4 regions of the Candidatus Brocadia sinica JPN1 genome follow, and region 4 is predicted to be linked to each of the others. Evidence: riboswitches for the same ligand, from Rfam matches in the RefSeq annotation. Region 4 holds a riboswitch; each other region holds the start of a gene.

Region 1 (2,203 bases), 3.7 Mb from region 4:
CCTTTAAGTGATAAAAATAAGGATTTGCCGCAGGAGACAATCGACAAAGTCTTAGAAAAATATCATATACCTGCAGACACTCCCATTATTACTCAAATTTCACGGTTCGACTATTTAAAGGACCCTATCGGCGTTATTGAGGCGTATCGTTTGGTAAAAAAACGTATTGACTGTCAACTCATTATTGCCGGCGGTACGGCCACAGACGACCCGGAATCGACCAAGGTCTTTGCAGAGACAAAGGAAGTTGCTGGCAATGACGCTGACATACACATCCTCCCTATCCCTTCCGGCAGCGACATTGAGATCAATGCGCTCCAGAGGGCATCTGACGTTATTATTCAAAAATCACTTCGTGAAGGATTTGGACTTACCGTAACAGAGGCATTATGGAAGGCAAAACCAGTTGTCGCATCCGGCACAGGGGGTATTCCGTTACAGGTCAAACACAAATATAGCGGCCTCTTATGTCATAGTGTTGCCGGCGCAGCATTCGCCATTAAACAGTTATTAAACAGTCCTGAATATGCCAAAAGACTTGGTAAGAACGGCCATGAGCACATTAAGCAGAACTTCCTTCTTACCCGTCACTTAAAAGACTACATGCTCTTATTTCTGTGCATGTACCATCCCGAAGATATTGTTTACTTATAAAAAAGATTCATCGTTTCTCTGCCCAAATATTCATGCTTATTTTTTCTCAAGACGTTTTGGACTGGATTTTGAAAAATTACATGGTATATTTTACATTTATAGAGATCGGGCAAGATAAACTTTTTAAAAGTAAAAAAACATTTTATTGCATTCAAAAAGATAAAATAACTTATTAACATAAACAAATAAGACATTACGATAAAGGTAAACCCTGAGCAATCAGGGGGCGCAAAGTAAAGGGTCTTGCTAGCCGTTTAAGCGGTTTAAACAGTTTACGCCGCTTATGAGACAGCCTTACTGCCGAAGATGTTTAAGTGTATATCTTTGCAGTAAGGCTTTTTTATTTTCATTTGAGACGATTATCGTGAAACAAAGGGTTTCCAACGCCGTTAAGAAAATAAAGAAAATTTGAGTTTGAGCAGGAGAGAGGTGATGGGAAAACTTGTTTTCTGGTGCAGAATTTTTTTAAGCATTCTGGTCGTAGGTTTTTTCCACGCTTCAAGAATTTACGGACGAGAGCTTCTGAAAAAGAAGATGGTGGCAAGTACAGAGGTTACCATAGGGCAAGGAGCAAGGGGGGTTTTCCAGAGAGAGGAATTGGGAGGATTGAAAGAATGTCCATTGGGAAGAAATGAAAAATTAGAAGAAAAGGGAATTGCCATACAATCTGTAAATCAGTCCAAGAACATAGGTGTGCTTGTCCTTGCACACGGAGTACATCGCATGCACGGAGAACAGGTGCATGAAGAGCGCAATTCGGAGGCACTTCCCTTGTGGAATGCTTCTGTTCTGGAAGTGGTAAAGCCACTCACTGATAAATATCCGCTGGAAGTTGCCTTTGGTATGGCTGATCCGGATACCATAAAGGAAGCTGTTCATAGCTTAGAAGAAAAGGGCGTTTCTGAAGTGATCGTGGTGCCACTCTTCATCTCCTCTCACAGCCCAATCATAGGTAATTCCCGTTACATCCTGGGTATTCAGGAGAAATTGCCCGAAACTACCACTGTTAAATCCTTACCAAGGATAGAAAGCAGGATAAAATTTCGCATGTCAGGCGCTCTGGATGATAGCATGCTCGTTGCGGAAATTCTTTTCGAAAGGGCTATGGAGCTTAGCGCTAATCCGCCTAATGAAACGGTTATTCTGGTCGGGCACGGGCCTAATGATGAAAAAGAAAATAGACTCTGGCTGGCTGACATGGAAAAGCTAGCCTACTATGTTCGCGAGAAAGGCAACTTTAAGAAAGTTAAGGTTGCGACATGGAGGAGTGATGCCCCGGAGGAGATCAAAGAGAGGGCTATTCATGAGCTGAGAACAATGGTAGAGATGAGCGGCAAAGACGGGAAGGTCATTGCAATCCCACACTTACTCGCCACGGGTGGTGTAGAAAGTGAAATTGTGGCCGCTTTGAAAGGACTTCCCTATATCTTCAATGGCAAAACCCTATTACCCCATAGCAACATAACGAGGTGGGTAGAAATGCAGGTAGAAGAACAAATGAAAGAATCCACGGGGAGACAGCGATGAAAGAAAACCATTGTGATGAATT
Region 2 (2,203 bases), 3.8 Mb from region 4:
AAGCACCGTATGAGTTTAAGTCTTGGATAAACCTCTGTGATACTTTTGAAATTCGGCATATTTCCCGTGCCTCCGAATCTCCCAAACCAATTATACCATGCCCCATTAATGCCTGCCTTGGCTGCATAAAGACGATTTTCATACTCATTAACATTATTCGGTTGAGTAACACCTACCATATCTTTTGTAATAGTTACCCCTGAATTAAAGATCCTATCATCATCGACAAATTCAGTGTTCGAACCTTCTTGCACTAACATATCGTGAGTCAAAACATCTTTATCGGCACAATCTTTTATCACATTTACCCACCCCCAGTACATACTATAAGGTTCTCCAATCCATTTAGCATCTGGAAAATCTTGCAGCATTCTCTCCCGCAACTTCTTGAAAAATGCAGCTTTTCCTTCTTGATATGTTGCATACTTATGTACAATGGCATCATGCACCCGTCCAGATTCTGTCCCTGTCCAATAGGATAAAGAAGTTACACTATTCCTGTTTTTCTCCCAACGATAAAAAATGCCATTGAGACTTGGCTCATCATCCATATATCCTGCAAAGGTAAATGGCAAACTTGCGTCTTCATAGCCATGAAACATCGTCATGACTTTCTCGACAACCATATCAATAACTGCCTGTTGTTGAAAATCCCACATGGCGGAAAATTTGGTGGAGGTGCCTTGGAACCAACCTGACGCCAAATTGTAGGGGAACGTATCATAACTTTTCCACACCATGTGTTGGTTGTAAAAATCTTTTTCTGCTTGTGAATAAGTTTTCGTAGTATCTATAAACCTTTCATATCCAAATAAGTCAAAAGCCCAGTTCTTGGGGTCAATAAAATAGAATTTAAGATTAGCGTAGTCTTGCTTACCTTTATAGGTAGTATTAGTCTGTATTGCTATAGAATCATATCCCATTTGTTTTGCATATTTTGCATGCTCTGGTGATGTTCCTGTCCAGGCAATGCCGTAGAAATTCTTCCAGCCATCGTCTGCTGAAACCATAGACACGAATCCTGTTTCAGCTAAGAAAAACCCTTGGGTAATAATTAAAAAAATAAATCCTAAAAGATCATTTTTAACTTTCATAATTACTTCTCCCAACAAAAAGATTAGTAAAACAAACATGGCAACTTGGCATTCTTCATTCTTCATTGAAGACCCATAGCTTTGCGTCCCAATCTCACGATTGGTTTGCCTTTTTCAAATTTGCTACCTCTTTTGTAGGTCTAGCAAATTTATTAATCCATTCAGGTACCCAATCACCTCGCTTTCCCAATAATTAAGTGTGGATTTAGTATCTTTAGTCGTTAGATGGTAAAATTATCGGCAGATTTGTTAAAATATTTAGTGTTTGAGCGGAAATTCGTCTGATAGGCGGGTGATGTCCTGGATATGAAGCGTGGATTTGACGAGAATAATCCGTACGATAATTTGGCGTGACTATCGGGGAATCAGGAAAAGATAGGGTGAAAGCTGTTTGAGGTAAGACGGCGAGACAAGGAGCCGAGACTGTTTTTGTATGACGTAACGACGGTAACCAAGCCGTAGATAGAGGCGTTGCAGATAAAGCCGCCAGAGGTATTACCGAACCGGAACATAGGATAGTCACGAGAAAAAAGCTTCTTAATCAACGAAAAGACCAAAAGACTAAGGCTTTTCACTGCCTTTTTATTTTCCACTTCGGGGTGAACATCGTTCTAATGGTTCCCTTGGTCCGAGGATGAAGTGTATCTTGGCTGCAGTGAAGTTGATGGAAGTTATGGGTTCGGTGCGGGGCTAACTACGGGAAGGTCGTATAATTTAAAAATATACATCATCTAACGTATGCGGGTGTCTATGTGAATATCAAGGTGTGTCTCTTTACCTTTGATAATAGTTACTACGGTAGGTAAATCTTTTGTCATCTCTGATGATGAACGGAGCATTTCAATGCGATAAGTCCCTGCAGGCAAGGTGATACTGTATCTGCCATCATTGTCAGTCGCTACGGTCTCTACGGTCTTTCCTGATAAGGTCATGACCACAATTTTTACATCTATAGCCGGTTTTGTTTGAAGGTTCTCATCTTTACTCATAGGTGAAATTGGACCTCGTGTTACGACACCCACTAACTTTCCGCTTAATGTCTCTTTTTTTTCATTATTTCGCAAGACATTGTTATAGTCTTTAACACAGCTAAAAACAAATGCCATCAT
Region 3 (2,203 bases), 420 kb from region 4:
AAAGGTATGGATAGGAATTCGGAGCCATAGGCTAAAAGTAAGAAGAACAGCCATCCCGATACGATAAATGACAGGTTCAGCGAAGCAATCCATGAATTATAGATATTCAGCAGACCGCCAAAGATGAATATGATGGTAATTATATTACTGAATATTGACGATATAAAGCTGAAACGGGTTTTTTCTGTTTCGTAGTCAATTGTTTTTTTTAGTACCGATTCGTCTATCTTTCCCGCAAATTCAGATGGAACAGTTGCGCCAGCCCTTCTCATGTGTCTGAGATTGAGATACTGAACCCAGTATTCAAAGGTCTCTTTGAAGATGTAAAGGCAAAGGATGAGAACAAGATATGCGTTCAGGATAAGACCTCCTTTTCGTTCACCTGGATTGTGTTCGTATTGTTAGCATAGACATATAAGTAATGATACTATCAAGAGGGATAGTTATGATAAATCAAAATTTTAACTTCTTATTTGACCATACAAAAGTGGAATAGTGCAATAGGAATTTTATTTCTTTTATTTTTTTGCTTGAGATAAGTTACTATGCATGTTATATAAGTATGAAGTTTCAATAATGGTTTTTACGAAGTAGTGCGGTAAAAGAACATTACGATAAAGGCAAATCCTGAGTAATCAGGGGACGCAAAGTAAAGGGTCTTATCAGTTGTTTAAACAGTTTAAGCCGTTTAAACTGTTTAAACGGCTTACGAAGAGACAGCCTTACTGCCGAAGATGTTTAATAAATATCTTTGCAGTAAGGCTTTTTTGTTTGGTTTTTCAGTAATTGAGTTTGATGACTATAGTCTTTTAACCAGGAATATTTACGATTTAGGAGATATATATTTTACAAAGAGAAGTAGGGGCGTATTGCAATACGCCCTAAGAAGCCTTTTTATTCTTACCCCGGCAACTTTTAGAAAGAATGGGAGGTGTATTATGGCAGAACCCGTACGTATTACTCCGAAAGAAGTTTACCAGAAGTTGAAATCCGGCACAACGCTCCTCGTCTGCGCATATGACGACGAGACAACATTCAGGCAAATGAAACTGCAGGGTGCGATTTCGCTGCACGAATTTAAATCAAGGTTACCGTCATTATCAAAAGATCAGGAGATTATCTTTTACTGCGGCTGACCCAAAGAAGCGAGCGCTGCCGGTCAGGCAGCGGAATTCATAAAGAAGGGATATAAGAATACAAAGGCCCTTGATGGAGGCGTTAATAGTTGGAAAAAGGCGGGCTATCCTATCGAACCGTAATAACGTATAAGGTTGGGTGAAGCTGACAGACTAGGTCAAATGAACTTTTTTGCTTCAAAAGTGAGTAAGAACTGCTATAAATTGCCATTTTTTGCGCTTGTTTTGTCGCTTTTTAACCCATAAAGCGGGGAATAAATCTCACGAAATAGGGTGAAATTGCCCATTTGACCCAGTCTGGAAGCGCATCTCGGTCATTACGGATGCCGATCATTAACTTTACTATAAGGAGGGAAGGGTATGGAAAACAAAATTATATGGGAAACAGGAATGGACAATGCCCTATCAAGGGCACGATTGGAGAAAAAGCCAGTGTTACTTGATTTCTTTAACCCAGGCTGAATCGGATGCCAACAGATGGATACAGTTTCGTATCCAAATAAAGACGTTACCGAATTTATCAGAGATTCTGTAATTCCACTGCGCGTGCGCTATGATACGCAGCCCCTTGCTACGGATTTTAGTATAAACTGGACTCCAACCCTTATAATTCTTGATATGGAAGGCAAAGAACATCACAGGGCAGTCGGTTTTCTTTCTCCCGAAGAATTGATGCCTTTGTTATTGCTGGGTATTGCAAAAGTTCATTTTGACCACAATGCATTCAAAGAGGCGTTTTCAAACCTGGAGAAGATTTTATCTGATTTTCCTAAAAGTGACTCAGCACCGGAGGCAATTTATCTGAAAGGTGTATGCTTATACAAAGATACGAAAAATCCAAAAGGACTTAAAGAGGCATACGAACAACTTCAGGCCAGGTATCCTGAGAACGAGTGGACAAAGCGGGCATATCCCTATCGGCTTTTATAGCTGTGTACCTTGCGATCGTGAGTTAGGCCACTCCGGACTGCGCTGAAGAAACTCCAACAACTCTAAACCAAACGTAAAGGAGTTACCTATGAATACAAAATACACTTACCGCCGTCTCTCCAAAGATAACGCCGCAG
Region 4 (2,203 bases):
TAAGAAGCAACCTGAAAACCATAGATGAATTTACGATTTCGGACTTTGGATTTAGACTTTGGATTTTGAGGTGGAATTCCTAACTCTGAACTCAAAACCCTAAACTTTCCGTCCCTTTCGACTCTTTTCCCGTCTATTTCCTGATACACATACGGTCTTTTCTGGATGATCTTGTCATCTTTGAGACTAATTTCAAGGTCTCCGTCTTCAGTAACTTGCAATCCCTCTATACCATGATATGAAAATTGCACACGGGATGGACTTGCACCGGGTTTGACTACGATATCATATTCCATCTGCCGGTTATTCCCATAAAATTTCATGTCGATATTGTTATAAATGCCTTTGTAGACAACTGTCTTGTACGTGGGGATATTAGACTTCCACTTCTTCGGGTCGTTGCCAATGAAATAATTGACCTTGCCCTCCTGCAATCCCTCTGCAATTATTTCGGGATTGTTGTTGGCACTTAACGGAATAAGTTTTATGAGTTGAGGCGGTATCAGTGGAGAGTTGCAAGTTGAAACCTCGGGTTTCTGGTTTGAGGATTGCGGATTTGCAAGAGACACGGACAAACCAGTTTGTCCGTGCCACCCTGTATCTTGCTTGGGATGAAGCCCCGCACTACCACCCTTCCTGACCGATGACTGCTGACCGCCAACTAAGGACAGAGATACATCTCGCTTCGTAAAAAATGTCGCATGCCCACTGCCCTTCTCATAAAACTGTACCTTTTCATCCATCTGTCCGTCATTCTGGATGAAATACAAAGGCAACTTGCCATAGTTTTTCTGCACCTTTACTTCCGTTACACTATCTATCTGTTTCTGATTCTGACGAATACCTTCGTCGTGCCCTTGTGTCGGAACTACATTACCATGTCTCACGCTGGAACAATTTCCCAGTATTAAAAACAAACACGACATCAACAAATAAAATCCCAGCATATTTCTCTTCATTTTTGCTTCCTCCTTTTACTTGTGGTATGAAATGAAAAAATTTACTGTAAAGATATTCTCAAAAAAATCTTCGGCAATAAGGCTGTCTTTTGTAAGGCTGTCTTTGGGATGAGACGTCCCATCGGGAGCGTCTCTACATACAATCCGTGTTTGTTAAAGACCCTTTTCTTTTCGTCCCCTGATCACCCAGGGTTTGCATTTATCGTATGTTTTGCTTCTTTGTAACAACCCCCTCACCCCCTAGATAAGGGGGAATTTCCCATCCGTTATTTCTAACCAGAACGAGCCGGAAGCGTAAGATGAAAATTGAAGAATGCAAATTGCAAAATTAATTTTTTAACTGCTCGCTCTGTGCTGGTTCAGGCTTGTAGCCTGAACCGAAACGTTTTGTAATGAACGAGAAACTCAGTTTCTCTGCAATTGTGTTCCCAAACTGGAGTTTGGGAACAAGCGGAAACAAGCGGAAGCGGAAACGGATGCTTCAACAAGTTCAGCACTTGGTTTGGGAACAAGCAAGTGTAGTTTATTCGAATGATATTACTAAGGGAAGGGAAAGTCAAAGGAACAAAGGTTTACCTTTACAAAGTTTTTGGTTTACCAAAAAGGTAAACTATTTTTCGTTTGCTATATTATATGGAAGAGGACCAATGTCTGATAGCGTAAAGGGCTAGTTGTAGCCTGTCGGTAATCCCTGCCTTTTTATAGATATTGTTCAGGTGTTTTTTCACGGATTGTTCGGTCATATTCAAGCGTTTCATAATTTCCTTGTTCCGGTGACCCTTACAGATCATTTTAACTACGTCTCTCTCTTTCCCGGTAAGCTGGTGTATTTCCCCTGCGACATTTTTCACACAGGAGAGAATGTCTTTGAGTTTCTTCCGGTTGAACCAGAGCTCACCTGAGGCAACACTCTTTATTGCCTTCCTTAACTCTGGGGGGTTGGATTCGGTAGATAAGACACCAATAAGCCCTTGTGAGATAAACCCCAGGAGATTTTCATCTTCCAGCCGGGGAAGACAACCCGTCCACAAGAGCAGAATACCTATCGTGTGTTTGAAGAGGGTGTCAAGAGACATGCTTGAGAGGGCATGAAAATCAGTAATGAGGATATCTGGTTTTGCATTTATCACTTCTTTCTGACTAGAGACGTTAATCGTGCAATCGATTCCAGGACCGTCTTCTTTGTATTAATCGTTTAACGCCCTCTCCAAAAAGATTGTTACAACAACAGATCGATATTCTTG

Evidence for each region. A riboswitch is a leader RNA that binds a small molecule or an ion and turns the genes downstream of it on or off. The one in region 4 is predicted to bind cyclic di-GMP.
Region 1: it holds a riboswitch for cyclic di-GMP, as region 4 does, so the genes downstream of both, BROSI_RS00455 (sirohydrochlorin chelatase) here and BROSI_RS17365 (DUF7948 domain-containing protein) in region 4, are expected to answer to the same signal.
Region 2: it holds a riboswitch for cyclic di-GMP, as region 4 does, so the genes downstream of both, BROSI_RS00035 (LamG-like jellyroll fold domain-containing protein) here and BROSI_RS17365 (DUF7948 domain-containing protein) in region 4, are expected to answer to the same signal.
Region 3: it holds a riboswitch for cyclic di-GMP, as region 4 does, so the genes downstream of both, BROSI_RS15375 (rhodanese-like domain-containing protein) here and BROSI_RS17365 (DUF7948 domain-containing protein) in region 4, are expected to answer to the same signal.

What each region holds. Positions count from the first base shown of each region.
Region 1 covers NZ_BAFN01000001.1:112,833-115,035, forward strand. The annotation lists gene BROSI_RS00445 (glycosyltransferase) at 1-654, shown strand, start outside; cyclic di-GMP riboswitch class I at 848-959, shown strand; gene BROSI_RS00455 (sirohydrochlorin chelatase) at 1,087-2,181, shown strand.
Region 2 covers NZ_BAFN01000001.1:9,429-11,631, forward strand. The annotation lists gene BROSI_RS00035 (LamG-like jellyroll fold domain-containing protein) at 1-1,094, opposite strand, end outside; cyclic di-GMP riboswitch class I at 1,131-1,214, opposite strand; gene BROSI_RS00040 (carboxypeptidase regulatory-like domain-containing protein) at 1,826-2,203, opposite strand, start outside.
Region 3 covers NZ_BAFN01000001.1:3,364,719-3,366,921, forward strand. The annotation lists gene BROSI_RS15370 (M48 family metallopeptidase) at 1-272, opposite strand, end outside; cyclic di-GMP riboswitch class I at 610-733, shown strand; gene BROSI_RS15375 (rhodanese-like domain-containing protein) at 939-1,136, shown strand; gene BROSI_RS20865 (thioredoxin family protein) at 1,497-1,598, shown strand; gene BROSI_RS15380 (tetratricopeptide repeat protein) at 1,614-2,066, shown strand; gene ycaC (isochorismate family cysteine hydrolase YcaC) at 2,155-2,203, shown strand, end outside.
Region 4 covers NZ_BAFN01000001.1:3,788,541-3,790,743, reverse strand. The annotation lists gene BROSI_RS17365 (DUF7948 domain-containing protein) at 1-959, opposite strand, end outside; cyclic di-GMP riboswitch class I at 1,029-1,167, opposite strand; gene BROSI_RS17360 (response regulator transcription factor) at 1,589-2,089, opposite strand.